DNA from 2 places in the Streptomyces sp. NPDC014894 genome. Region 2 is predicted to be linked to the other one. Evidence: riboswitches for the same ligand, from Rfam matches in the RefSeq annotation. Region 2 holds a riboswitch; the other holds the start of a gene.
What was found. A riboswitch is a leader RNA that binds a small molecule or an ion and turns the genes downstream of it on or off. The one in region 2 is predicted to bind ZMP and ZTP.
Positions count from the first base shown of each region.

Region 1: linked by a shared signal. The riboswitch ahead of glyA (serine hydroxymethyltransferase) and the one ahead of ACF089_RS27780 (bifunctional 5,10-methylenetetrahydrofolate dehydrogenase/5,10-methenyltetrahydrofolate cyclohydrolase) in region 2 are both predicted to bind ZMP and ZTP.

Region 1 covers NZ_JBIBWD010000004.1:187,033-193,953, forward strand. Annotated here, with positions in the region: partial or broken gene ACF089_RS11785 (PLP-dependent aminotransferase family protein) at 1-237, shown strand, start outside; gene ACF089_RS11790 (hypothetical protein) at 415-696, shown strand; gene ACF089_RS11795 (glutathionylspermidine synthase family protein) at 713-1,894, shown strand; gene rocD (ornithine--oxo-acid transaminase) at 2,041-3,249, opposite strand; ZMP/ZTP riboswitch at 3,360-3,449, shown strand; gene glyA (serine hydroxymethyltransferase) at 3,593-4,858, shown strand; gene trpS (tryptophan--tRNA ligase) at 4,981-6,021, shown strand; gene ACF089_RS11815 (2'-5' RNA ligase family protein) at 6,188-6,775, shown strand; gene ACF089_RS11820 (decaprenylphospho-beta-D-erythro-pentofuranosid-2-ulose 2-reductase) at 6,794-6,921, opposite strand, start outside.
Region 2 covers NZ_JBIBWD010000013.1:52,533-59,453, forward strand. Annotated here, with positions in the region: gene ACF089_RS27775 (glycosyltransferase) at 1-592, opposite strand, end outside; gene ACF089_RS27780 (bifunctional 5,10-methylenetetrahydrofolate dehydrogenase/5,10-methenyltetrahydrofolate cyclohydrolase) at 1,001-1,861, opposite strand; ZMP/ZTP riboswitch at 1,883-1,968, opposite strand; gene ACF089_RS27785 (DUF5713 family protein) at 2,222-2,563, opposite strand; gene ACF089_RS27790 (DUF1697 domain-containing protein) at 2,686-3,237, shown strand; gene ACF089_RS27795 (NAD(P)/FAD-dependent oxidoreductase) at 3,471-4,625, opposite strand; gene sigJ (RNA polymerase sigma factor SigJ) at 4,696-5,577, opposite strand; gene ACF089_RS27805 (DUF1684 domain-containing protein) at 5,814-6,554, shown strand; gene ACF089_RS27810 (ABC transporter substrate-binding protein) at 6,602-6,921, shown strand, end outside.

The DNA.
Region 1 (6,921 bases), on a different contig from region 2:
CCCGGGGTGCGGGTCAGCGGTATCGCGGCCGGGCTGCACGCGGTCCTCGAACTCTCCGACGGCGCCGAGGCCGCCGTGGTCCGGGAGGCGGCCCGCCGGGGGCTGGCCGTGGAGGGCCTCTCCCGCTTCCGGCACCCCGGCGTCCCCGGCGGCCGGGACGCGCTGGTGGTCGGATACGGCACCCCGCCCGACAGCGCGTGGGCGGGCGCGCTGGACGCGCTCTGCCGGGCGCTGCCGGGACCGGGCTCCGGCGCGTCGGCCGGACCGGCGGAACCGTCGGACCGCGCTCTGGCGTGAAGTGTTCGACGGGTCTGGAGGGGGCCGTGGGACGGAGTGGGTGCGATGACCACTAGTCTGTCGGCGTTTCAGCACCTTTCCACAACAGTGTGTTTTTCGAACGGGGGCGGCCGGCTGATGGCGCGACGCAGACTGAGGTCGAGCACGGTGGTGCTCGGCGGCATGGGCCTACTGGCGCTGACGATCACCTCCTGCGGGTCCGATCCCGACAAGCGGTGCGCCGACCGGTCGACCTACGAGAACCTCCCCGGCTACGAGTGCGACTCCTCCAGCGGCAAGGGCTCCCACTACTACGGCGGCAAGGTCAAGGGCGGCACGGTCGAGGGCGGCAGCTTCGACAAGTCGGCCGTCGACCGGGGCGGTTTCGGCTGCTCCGGCTCCGGCTCCGGCGGCGGCTGAGCCCGGACGACAGCCGATGAAACGTCACACCATCGAGCCCCGCCCCGGCTGGCAGGAGACGGTCGAGGAGCAGGGCTGCGTCTATCCGCTCACCCGCCACCCCGACGGCTCGCTGCGCCCCTACTGGGACGAGAGCGCCTACTACGAGTTCTCCCTCCCCGAGGTCGAGGCGCTGGAGGAGGTCGTCGAGGAACTCCACGCCATGTGCCTCGCCGCCGCCGCGCACATCGTGGAGCGGGACCGCTTCGCCGATCTCGGCGTCACCGACCCGAGGCTCGCCGGGCTGATATCCGAGTCCTGGCGCCGCAGGGCCGAACTTCCCTCGATATACGGCCGGTTCGATCTGCGCTACGACGGCACGGGCCCGGCCAAGATGCTGGAGTACAACGCCGACACCCCCACCTCGCTGGTGGAGGCCGCCAGCCCGCAGTGGTTCTGGATGGAGGAGCGCTTCCCCGGCGCCGACCAGTGGAACTCGCTCCACGAACGGCTGGTGGCCGCCTGGAGGCGACAGGCGCCGCTGCTGCCGCCGGGACCGCTGCACTTCGCCCACTCCGACGGGGACGAACTCGGCGAGGATCTGATGACCGTCGCCTATCTGCGCGAGACCGCCCAGCAGGCCGGACTCGACACCGAGGCGCTCTCGGTGGAACAGATCGGCTGGGACCGGCTCTCCGGGCGGTTCGTCGACGACCGGCTGCGCTTCATCCGCTCCTGCTTCAAGCTCTACCCCTGGGAGTGGCTGGCCACCGACCGCTTCGGACCGCATGTCCTGGACACCCTGGACAACGGCGGCGGCACCGGCACCACCTGCTGGATCGAGCCCGCCTGGAAGATGCTCCTCTCCAACAAGGCGCTGCTCGCCGTCCTCTGGGAGCTGTATCCGGGCCATCCGAACCTGCTCCCCGCCTATCTCGACGGCCCCCGCGAACTGGCCGCCGAGCGCGGCTATGTGGCCAAGCCGCTGCTCGGCCGCGAGGGCGCGGGCGTCACCGTCCACGAGCCGGGGCACGCCCCCGTACAACGCGACGAACCGTGCTGCTACCAGGAGCTGGCCCCGCTGCCCGACTTCGACGGCAACCGGGTGGTGCTCGGCGCCTGGGTGGTCGAGGACGAGGCGGCGGGACTGGGGATCCGCGAGTCCGCGGACCTGATCACGGACGAGTACGCGCGCTTTCTGCCCCATGTGATCCTCTAGCGATCGCGATCGCGATCCGGGTCCGGGTCCGGGCCCGGGTCCGACACGGCGCGATCCGGGCCCTGGCCCGTACCGGCGCGATCCGGGCCCTGGCCCGTACCCCGCCGGTACGGGCCCCCGCCCCGCCCTCGGTCCCACAGCGCCCCTCAGTCCGACAGCACCGCCCGCAGCTGGTCCAGCCCCCAGTCCAGATCCTCCTTGGAGATCGTCAGCGGCGGGGCGATCCGGATCGTCGAGCCGTGGGTGTCCTTGACCAGCACCCGCCGCTCCAGCAGCCGCTCGGAGATCTCCCGGCCGGTGCCGCGCGCCGGGTCGATGTCCACCCCCGCCCACAGACCGCGCCCGCGCACCGCGCGCACCGCCCCCGTACCGGCCAGCAGTCCCAGCTCGCGGTGGAGATGGTCGCCCAGCTCCTCGGCGCGCCGCTGGTACTCGCCGGTGTTCAGCATCGCGATCACCTCCAGCGCCACCGCGCAGGCCAGCGGATTGCCGCCGAAGGTCGAACCGTGCTCCCCGGGCCGGAAGACCCCGAGCACCTCCCGCGAGGAGACCACCGCCGACACCGGCACCACCCCGCCGCCCAGCGCCTTCCCCAGCAGATACATGTCCGGGACCACGCCCTCGTGCTCACAGGCGAAGGTCCGGCCGGTCCGGCCGAGACCCGACTGGATCTCGTCCGCGACGAACAGCACGTTCCGCTCACGGGTCAGCCGGCGCACCCCCTCCAGATAGCCCGCGGGCGGCACCAGCACCCCGGCCTCGCCCTGGATCGGCTCCAGCAGCACCGCCACGGTGTTCTCCGCCGTCATCGCCGCGCTCATCGCGGTGAGATCGCCGTACGGCACGATCTGGAACCCGGGGGTGTACGGGCCGAAGTCCGCCCGCGCCTCCGGGTCCGTCGAGAAGCTGATCACCGTCGTCGTCCGGCCGTGGAAGTTGTCCGCCGCGACCACGATCTTCGCCAGGCCCTCGGGGACGCCCTTGACCCGGTACCCCCACTTGCGGGCGGTCTTCACCGCCGTCTCCACCGCCTCCGCGCCGGTGTTCATGGGCAGCACCGTCTCCATGCCGCACAGCTCGGCCAGCCGGGTGCAGAAGTCGGCGAACCGGTCGTGGTGGAAGGCGCGCGAGGTGAGGGTGACCCGGTCCAGCTGGGCCTTCGCCGCCTCGATCAGCCGGCGGTTGCCATGGCCGAAATTGAGCGCCGAGTATCCGGCGAGCAGATCGAGATGACGCCGCCCCTCGACATCGGTCATCCACGCGCCCTCGGCGGAGGCGATGACGACGGGGAGCGGATGGTAGTTGTGCGCGCTGTGGGCCTCGGCTGCGGCGATGGCGTTCGTCGATGCGGACACGGGATCTCCGTTCGGTGGACACAGGCATCGGGCGCGGGGCGGGGTGTTGCCCCTGTTCCTATCGTCGCTCGCGCGCCGCACGGGGAAACCTCCGAGGCTCTAAGGTGGACGGTACGCACGGCGACTGGCGTACGCGGACCGACCGCGGTGGAGCCGTGCCCGCAGGAGCAGACGAGACACCGCCCGCCTGGGTGTCCCGGCCACCCGGTCGTTTCCGGGCGCCGACCGCCCTGCCCGTGGCGGGAATCGTGGAAGGCGTCCCGGCGACCGCCCGGGAGCGCCGCCGGACAGCCGTCCGGGCCGCCCCCGGGGACCCTGTCGTCACGAGGACCCGGAGGACACCATGACCGACCGACCCCACCCCGCCCTCTTCGCCGCCGACCCCGAGCTGGCCGAGCTGGTCTTCGCCGAGGAGCGGCTCCAGGCGGAGACCCTCCGCATGATCGCCAGCGAGAACTATGTCTCCCGCGCGGTGCTGGAGGCCTCCGGCACCGCCCTCCAGAACAAGTACAGCGAGGGATACGCGGGCCGCCGCTACTACGAGGGCCAGCAGAACATCGACCGGGTCGAGCGGCTCGCCGTCGCCCGCGCCAAGGACCTCTTCGGCGTCGAGCACGCCAATGTGCAGCCCTACTCCGGATCCCCGGCCAATCTCGCCGTCCATCTCGCCTTCGCCGAGCCCGGCGACACCGTGCTGGGCATGTCGCTGCCCATGGGCGGCCACCTCACCCACGGCTGGGGCGTCTCGGCCACCGGCACCTGGTTCCGGGGGGTGGGGTACGGCGTGCGCAGGGACACCGGCCTGGTCGATCTCGACGAGGTCCGCGAGCTGGCCCTCAAGGAACGACCGAAGATCATCTTCTGTGGCGGCACCGCCGTCCCCCGGACCATCGACTTCGCCGCCTACGCGGAGATCGCCCGGGAGTCCGGCGCGGTCCTGGTCGCCGACGTCGCCCATATCGCCGGACTGATCGCGGGCGGCGCGCACCCCTCGCCCGTGCCGTACGCCGATGTGATCTCCACGACCACCCACAAGACCCTGCGCGGCCCGCGCGGCGCGATGCTGATGTCCCGCGAGGAGCACGCCAGGGCGCTGGACCGGGCCGTCTTCCCCGGGCTCCAGGGCGGACCGCACAACCAGACCACCGCCGCCATCGCGGTCGCCCTCCACGAAGCGGCCTCGCCCGCCTTCCGGGAGTACGCCCACGCCGTCGTCGCCAACGCCCGCGCGCTCGCCGACGAGCTGCTCGCCCGGGGCTTCGACCTGGTCTCCGGCGGCACCGACAACCATCTGATCCTCATGGACCTCACCTCCAGAAAGGTCCCCGGCAAGGTCGCCGCCAAGGCCCTGGACCGGGCCGGGATCGTCGTCAACCACAACGCCGTCCCCTACGACCCGAGGAAGCCCTTCGACCCCTCCGGCATCCGCATCGGCACCCCCGCCCTCACCTCGCGCGGACTGGGCACGGACCGGATGTCCGCCGTCGCCGACTGGATCGACCGGGGCGTCCGGGCGGCCGGCTCCGGCGACGAGGACGCGCTGGCCGCGATCCGCCGGGAGGTCGCCGAACTGATGGCCGCACACCCCGCCCCGGGGCTGCCCGGCTGACCCGCGCCCCGGGGGCCCGCCCGCCCGGACGGGCCCCCGGGAGGGCCGCCGCGCCACGCCGTCCCGGCGGACGGCCCCACCGGCGCACGGAGCGCTCTTCCGCACCTGAGACAATGGCGCGCATGGCCCAAGACCGTCTGCATGGCTCCGCCGAGCCCCCCCGTCCCCGAGCCCTGTCCGGCATCCAGCCCACCGCCGGCTCGTTCCACCTCGGGAACTACCTCGGAGCGATCCGCCAGTACGTGGCGCTTCAGGAGACCCACGACGCGTTCTACATGGTCGTGGACCTGCACGCGATCACCGTGCCGCAGGATCCGGCCGAGCTGCGGGCCAACACCCGGCTCGCCGCCGCGCAGCTGCTCGCCGCCGGTCTCGACCCCGACCGCTGCACCCTCTTCATCCAGAGCCATGTGCCCGAGCACGCCCAGCTCGGCTGGGTGATGAACTGTCTGGCCGGCTTCGGCGAGGCGTCCCGGATGACCCAGTTCAAGGACAAATCGGCCAAGCAGGGCGCGGACCGGGCCACCGTCGGACTCTTCACCTATCCGATCCTCCAGGTCGCGGACATCCTGCTCTACCAGGCCGACGCCGTCCCGGTCGGCGAGGACCAGCGCCAGCACATCGAGCTGACCCGCGACCTCGCCGAGCGCTTCAACACCCGCTTCGGGGACACCTTCACCGTCCCCGCGCCGCACATCGTCAAGGAGGTCGCGAAGATCTACGACCTCCAGGACCCGGCGATCAAGATGAGCAAGTCGGCCTCCACGCCCAAGGGCCTGATCAATCTGCTCGACGAGCCGAAGGCGACCGCCAAGAAGGTCAGGAGCGCGGTCACCGACACCGACACCGTCATCCGCTTCGACCCGGTCGGCAAGCCCGGCGTCAGCAATCTCCTCACCATCTACTCCACCCTCACCGGCACCACGGTCGCCGCGCTGGAGAAGGAGTACGAGGGGAAGATGTACGGGGCGCTCAAGACCGACCTCGCCGAGGTGATGGTGGAGTTCGTCACGCCGTTCCGCACCCGTACGCAGGAGTATCTGGACGACCCCGGGACACTGGACTCGGTGCTCGCCCAAGGGGCCGAGAAGGCCCGCTCGGTGGCCGCCGAGACGCTGGCCACGGCATACGACAGAGTGGGCCTCCTGCCGGCCAAGCACTGAGCGAGCCCTCCAGTATGGGGCCTCGCGGCCCCGTTCCGCTGTGTCCAACGCCTCTGGCCACACAGGCCGTACAGCCGCCACACTGGCGGCTGTACGGTTCCCGTTCCGGCGGGGCCGAATCGTCCGATGGGTGTCACCGCCCACCCGAAGTGTGAAGGAGAACGACGTGGGGACCGTCACGCTCGGCGTTTCGATCGCGGTCCCGGAGCCCTACGGCAGCCTGCTCCAGGAGCGGCGCGCGAGCTTCGGGGATCCCGCCGCCCACGGCATTCCCACCCATGTCACCCTCCTGCCGCCCACGGAGGCCGACCCCGGGCTGCTGCCCGCCGTCGAGGCGCACCTCGCCGAGGTCGCCCGGGGAGTGCAGCCGTTCCCCATGCGGCTCAGCGGGACCGGGACCTTCCGGCCGGTCTCCCCGGTCGTCTTCGTGCAGATCGTCGAGGGCGCGGCGGCCTGCTCCTGGCTCCAGAAGCGGGTCCGGGACGCCTCCGGGCCGCTGGTGCGCGAGCTGCAGTTCTCGTACCACCCGCATGTCACCGTCGCCCACGGCATCGCCGAGGACGCCATGGACCGGGCGTACGAGGAGCTGGCCGACTTCGAGGCGGCGTGGACCTGCGCCTCCTTCTCGCTCTACGAGCAGGGCGAGGACAGCGTCTGGCGGAAGCTCAACTCGTACGCCTTCGGGGGCGGCGGCTCGGTGCCCGCGCAGGGCTCCCCGGCGGACCGGCCCGCCTCCGCCCCCTTCACCGGCTGACCGGCCGAGGACCGCTCCTCAGAGCGGCAGCCGGCGGAACAGCGGGCGCGGCAGATGCCGCAGCGCCGCCATCGCCGGCCGCAGCGCCCCCGGCACCCACACCGTCTCCGAACGGCGGCGCAGCCCCAGCTCCACGGCGGCGGCGA
Region 2 (6,921 bases):
GTGACACCGGCATATGGCTCGCGAAGGAGAACGCGGCGGGCACATAGTCGATCCGGCCCTGGGGGACGATCGACAGCGGGTCCGCCCGCTCGGGCAGTCCGTTCTCCCGCCGCAGGACGTTGAGGCCCGGGAGCATATCGGCCGGGTCCAGCGAGTTGCTCGCGCCCGAGGGGGTGGGCAACTGCGGAATGCCGAGCATCTCGCCCATCAGGACGCTGCTCAGATCCATGCCGTCGCGGAGGATCACATCGGGCCGGAAGTCCCGTACCACGGGCAGTAACGCGCCGAGCAGGTCACGGGCCATGCCGTCGGCGAGGGACTCGGACATGGCGCGCTTGAGGCCCTCGCGCTGCTGCTCCTCGCTCAGGTCCGGATTCCGGGCGATCTCCTCCAGGTGACGCATCACATGGGAGCCCGGTTCGATGTCGTCGATACAGGTCGCCACGTCGACGTCGTCGTTCTCGAAGACCGGGGCGATGGGCCGGGTGGTGGCCACCCGGACCTCGTGCCCGGCGGCGGCGAGCGCCCGGACCAGGGGGAGTTGGGCCCGTCCGTGGGAGGGGCTGCCGATGGTGGTGAAGAGTGCGCGCACGAAGGAGACCTTCCGGTTGGGGCTTGCGCCCTCGGGGGAGGGACGACCGCTCCGGGGGTATGAGGTTCGGCGTCCGCGCGAAGTCACTTCGCGCGGGGGGCGGTTCGGCGTCGGCCGTGCGTTGTTCGCGCACGGGCCACCCCTTCTGCCGGTTCGGGGCGGGTGCGTGACGGCTGTGCGTCCGCACAGGCCGGAGCGGAGCGGGAGGGGCGTCCGGGGCCACCGCCCGTAGATCAAAAAATATGGTCGGCCCCGCCGTCGGTCAACGACGGGTGATATCACTCGACGACTTTTGGACACACCGGCGGACGGGACGGCTCGGGGTCGGGCCGGGGCGGCTCCGGGGCGGACGCCGCCGCTCGTCCGCCCCGGTCCCGCCGCCCTTCGCGCCCGGCGGACCCGCCGCGATCAGCCCGCCGCGAGCTGCCGTGACGCGGCCTCGACCGTCTGCGCGAGCAGAACGGCGATGGTCATGGGACCGACGCCGCCGGGCACGGGGGTGATCAGGCTCGCCCGCTCCCGCGCTGTCTCGAAGTCGACGTCGCCGACATTGCCCGCGTTGTAGCCCGCGTCGACGACCACCGCTCCGGGTTTGACGTCCGCGCCCGGGATGAAGCGGGGCCGCCCGACCGCCGCGACCAGCACATCGGCCTCCCGCACGATCGAGGACAGACCGACGGTGCGCGAGTGGCAGTACGTCACCGTGGCGTCCCGGCCCAGGAGAAGCATTCCGGCGGGCTTGCCCAGAATGGCGCTGCGCCCCACGACCACGGCGTGCTTGCCCGTGAGGTCCACGTCGTACTCGTCCAGCAGCCGGATGATTCCGCCCGGGGTGCAGGACACGAATCCGGGCAGGCCGAACCCCATCGCGGCGAAGGAGTGCATGGTGACCCCGTCGACGTCCTTCTCCGGGGCGATCGCCTCGAAGGCGGCCCGCTCGTCGATATGGCCGCCCACGGGGTGCTGGAGCAGAATGCCGTGCACGCCCGGGTCCTCGGAGAGCGCGGTGATCGTGTCGACCAGCTCGGCGGTGCCGACCGACGCCGGCAGAACGGTCTGGCGGGACTCGATGCCCGCCTTCGCGCTCCGGGCGCGCTTCATCCGGACATAGGTCACCGAGGCGGGGTCCTCGCCGACCAGCACGGTCGCCAGGCAGGGGGCCGTCCCGGTGCGGCGGAGCAGCTCCGCCGCCTCGGCCGCGGCGGTGTCGACGACGGTGCGGGCGAGCCGGGCGCCGTCCATGAGACGGGCGGTGGGCGTCGGAGGCATGGGCCACTCCTGAGCTTGACGGTGAGTCGCCCAGGCGCACGGCATCGACGGAATGTCAGGCCGCTCCCCGGTGGTGCTCCACCCCAGCGCCAGTCACGGCCCGCCCCGACTCTAGCCCGTGCGGGCGTCTGAGCCTCCGGTGCGTCCCCCATCGCCGGACGCGCCGGATCGTCCGCCGACCCGCCGACCCGCCGACCCGCCGACCCGCCGACCCGCCGACCCGCCGACCCGCCGACCCGCCGACCCGCCGACCCGCCGGCGTTCGGGGGCGCGGGCGTTCCGGGCCGGTCCCCGACGGGGCGGGCAGGGTGCGGGCGCCGGTGGCCCTGGTCCGTCCTCGGTCGTCCGCGGCCCCCGGCCTCACCAGTCGCGGGCGGCGATCAGCTTCTCCACGTCGGCGTCCGGGAATCCGTACGCCGTCGCCACGAACCAGAAGCCCTCGCCTATCTCCTCCCGGGCGACGGTCTCGATCTCGCTCCCGGCCGCCTCGAACTCCGCCTCCAGCGCGTTGAACTCCTCCGTCGCGGGCTCCGTCAGCGCGTACAGCGCCGCCAGGTCCGCCGGACGCTCGGCCTCGATCCGCGCGCACAGCCTCAGCAGGATCGCCCGGCCCCGGTCGACGACATGATCCGGGAAGTACGGGTCCGCGTAGAGCCCCGAGAGGAACTCGTACTCCGCCGCCCGCCGGTTGGTGATCGGCACTCCGGTCTCCCTCTCCCTCGCTCCGGCACTCCTGAGAACACCTTGCACCACGCCACTGACAATGCCGCCGCCGCGCCCGGTTCGCGAAGTCCGTTCCCGGGCCCCGCTCCTAAGCTGGGGCCATGACGACCAAGACGTACGCCGCACTCCTGCGCGGCATCAACGTGAGCGGCCGCAACAGGGTCCCGATGGCCGAACTGCGCACCCTGCTCACCGGGCTCGGGTTCGGCGGCGTGCGGACGTATCTCCAGAGCGGCAACGCCTTCTTCACCACCGCCCCCGAGGACGAGCGGGCCCTCGCGGACCGGGTCGGGCGCGCCGTCGAGGAGCACTTCGGTCTCACGGTCGGCGTGCTCGTCCGCGACCACGCGTATCTGCGGGCCGTCGTCGACGACTGCCCGTTCCCGGCGGCCTCGCTGGAGGGCAGACAGCTGCATGTCACGTACTTCTCGGAGCCGGTCGACGCCTCGCGGCTGGCCTCCGTCGATCCGGCCGCCTATCTGCCGGAGGAGTTCCGGCTGGGCGATCGCGCGCTCTATCTCCACGCCCCGGACGGAATCGGCCGGTCCCGGCTGGCCGGCGTGCTGGACCGGTCCGCCCCCGGCCCGGGCGTCGTCGCCACCACCCGCAACGGGAACACCGCCGCCAAGCTGGCGGAGCTGACCTCCCGCTGAACCGCCGCCCGCCGGGGGAGTCCGCCCCGGCGGACGGCGGCTGTCGGCTGCCCGGCCCGGGCGGCCGTCGGCGTACCCGGCCCGGGCGTACCCGGCCCCGCCCCGCCCGGACCGAAGGATGTCGGCCCCGGCCCGGACCGAAGGATGTCGGCCCCGGCCCGGACCGAAGGCTCTCCGTCCGGCCCGGGCGGCGGCCCGCGACGGATCAGCCGCGCCCCCCGAGGGCGGGCGGTTCACCCGGCGGGAGTCGGCCGCTCCTCGGGGAGGGGGAAGAACGGGATCTCGACACGGATCTGGTCGGCGGCGGCGAGGATCTCCGACGCGTCGTCGACCGGCGGGTGGATGACCTCGTTGATCCACTTCTTGACGGCCGCGCCGTCCGCGCCCGAGGCCAGCACCGCGCGGTCCCAGCCCCGGGTGAAGAGCCCGCCGGCGCCGCCCAGGTCCAGGCAGGTGACGTACGGGCCGGGGACGAAGTCGCGCGGCTCCTTACCGAGCAGATCGGCGGCCGCGTTGTACCCGGCGACCCGGCCGAGCGGGATGGCGTGCTGGCAGGACTGGGTGACCTGGTGTTCGGCGTCGGCGGCCGCCGCGGCCGCGTCCCCGGCGACGAACACCTCGGGAAGGGCCCGCAGCCGCCGGTCGACCGGCACCCGGCCGAGGTGGTCGAGCGTGTCGGAGATCTGCCGGGTGAGTTCGCTCGCGCGCATCCCCACGCACCAGACCACCGCGTCCGCCTCGACCCGGGCGCCGTCCGAGAGCACGGCGTACCCGTCGCCGACCTCCGTCACCGTCGTCCCGAGGCGGCGTTCGACGCCCAGCTCGTCCAGGGCCGACTCGATCTCCTCGCGCGGCCCGGGGCCGAGCGGACTTCCCGCCGTCCGCGACCGGTCCACCAGCAGCACCCGGGCCCGGGCGGCGAGCGCGGTCGCGGCCTCCAGCCCGACGAAGCCCGCGCCCACGACCACGACGGAGGAGTCCTCCCGGCCGCGCAGCCGCTCGGTGAGCCGCCGGGCCCCGTCCAGGGTGTCGATGTCGAAGAGCCGCTCCGCGCCGGGCAGGCCCCCGGGCCGGACGAGCCCGCTGCCCGCCGCCAGCACCAGCCGGTCGTAGCCGATCTCCCGGCCGTCGGCCACCACCACCCGGCGGGCGGTGTCGATCGTGCTCACCGAGGCCCGTACGTGCTCGACGCCGATCGGTCCGAGAAATCTGGCCAGCTCCACCGCGGCCGACTCGGGCTCGGGCTCGTACAGCCGGGGCCGCAGCACCAGGTGGTCGTTCGGCGCGACGAGCGTGATGCGCAGCTCCGCGTCCCCGCGCGCCAGCGCGGCCCCCGCCGCGCTCCACACACCCGCGAAACCGCCTCCGATGATCACGACATGGGCCATCGTGTGCCGTCCTCTCCCAGCCTCGCCCCCCGGGGATCGGGGGGTCCGCCAGGGAGACAGGACAGCGGGTTCAGATGTGACCGACGCGGGTGAGCTTCTCGGGATTGACCAGGCGGCGGTACGCGGTGATCCGCCCGTCGGCGATCTCCACGGTGTCGAGCCAGAGCAGCCGGCCGCCGCGGTGGGCCGCCAGCGCCGGGTATCCGTTGACCTCGATGATCCGATAGGCGTCGGGACGTCTGATCCGGATCACCCGGACCGACAGCAGGGCGATCGTCCCGGCCCCCAGGACCGGTCGGCGCGCCGCGTGCGCCCTGCCGCCGCCGTCGCCGACATAGACGGCGTCGGGGTGGAGCAGCTCGACGAGCGCGGCCATGTCCCCGGCGACGGCGGCGGCCTTGAACGCCTTGAGCACGCGCTCGGTCTCGGCCCTGGAGGCCCGGGGCCGCCGCTCGACCGCGGCGACCCGCGCCCGCGCGCGGGAGGCGAGCTTGCGGCCGGCGGCGGGGGTGCCGCCGAGCACCTCGGCGATCCGGCCGAACGGGAAGCCGAAGACGTCGTGCAGCACCAGCGCGACGCGTTCGGCGGGGGAGAGGGTCTCCATGACCACCAGCATCGCGGTGCTCACCGACTCGTCCATGAGCACGGGCGCGGCGGCGTCGGGCCCGGTCAGCAGGGGTTCCGGCAGCCAGGGGCCGACATAGGACTCGCGCCGGACCCGGGCCGACTTCAGCACGTTGAGGGACGTCCTGGCGGCCACGGTCACCAGCCAGGCCCGCAGCTCGCGCACTTCGGACAGATCGGCCGCGGCGGCGCGCAGCCAGACCTCCTGGGTCACGTCCTCGGCCTCGGTCACGGTGCCGAGGATCCGGTAGGCCGCCCCGAAGACCGCGGGGCGGTGCGCCTCCCAGTCGTCCTCCGTCAACGTGCCGGCCGGCTCCGCCCTCGGCATCCGTTCCCCCTCGGATCTGTGCGCGACCACCGATTCTAGGCAGCGCGACCCTCCGCCCCGAACGCCCGGGCGCACCCCGCCCCGCCTCTTCGGGACATGGCACGCGTCTGCGCCCTCATCTCGCCATGTGGCGCAACTTGACATTAGTTCGGCTTATGGATGATAAAGAACAAGCTTTGGGTTGAACTTCACGCCAGGTGACATTTACGGCGTGCCATCGATGGACCTCTACGCGAATGAGTCATGCCGTGCCCCACTCCGCACTCCCCGACCCGCAGTCCGACGGCCCCGCCGGGGAGTGGGCCGCCTGGCGCGCCGACCGCAGGCGCTCGGTCACCTCCGCCACCGGCAATCTCGCGCTGACCGAGACCCGCTGGCTGCCGGCCGGCGAACTGCCCGACCTCGACACGGCCCGGGCGGGACTGCCGGAGGGAGTGACGGTCACCGCGGTCCGCCGGACCGACCTCGTCACCGGCGAGCCCGAGCACGGACTGCGGTTCTGGGACGCCGACGCGCCCGCGATCCGCGCCTACGAGGACACCGAGGCCTTCCCGTACGACCCGGACTGGGTGCTGGACGCCGTCTACGCCCCGGCGCCCGGCGCGCGCAAGGTCGCCTTCGAGCACATCCGCGACAACGGCGGCACCCGCGATCTGGTCGTCCCCGGGGACATCTCGCTCACCGTGGCCGGCCGCGACCACACCCTGAGCGCCTTCGACGACGACGGTGTCCTGCTGCTCGTCTTCGGCGACCCCACCAACGGCGACACCACCTACGGAGCCGGGCGCTTCCTCTTCGTCACCCGCACCGGCGACTCCACCGTCCGCCTCGACTTCAACCGCGCCTTCGTGCCGCCCTGCGGATACTCCGACCAGTACAACTGTCCGATGCCGCCGCGGCAGAACCGCTTCCACCTGCCGGTCACGGCCGGCGAAAAGCGGCCGGTCTTCCGCGACGGCTTCCCCAGCGGCAACTGAGTCAGATCCCTGCCCCTCCCCGCAGCACGAAAGTACGTGTACCGCTCATGAGCATCAAGAAGTCGTCCCTGTACGCCTCGTCCGTCGCCGTCGCCCTCGCGCTCACCCTCTCCGCCTGCGGCGGCGGCACGACCAGCGGCAGCGCCTCCGGCGGGGGGCACGACCCCGACGCCACCGTCGGCATCGGCTCGCTCTACGAGCCGCAGAACCTCGACAACACCGCGGGCGGCGGCCAGGGCGTCACCGAGGCCCTCAACGGCAATGTGTACGAAGGGCTGTTCAGACTCACCGACGACGGCGAGGTCGAGAAGCTGCTCGCCCAGGACCACAAGGTCAGCGGCGACGGCCTCACCTACACCTTCACCCT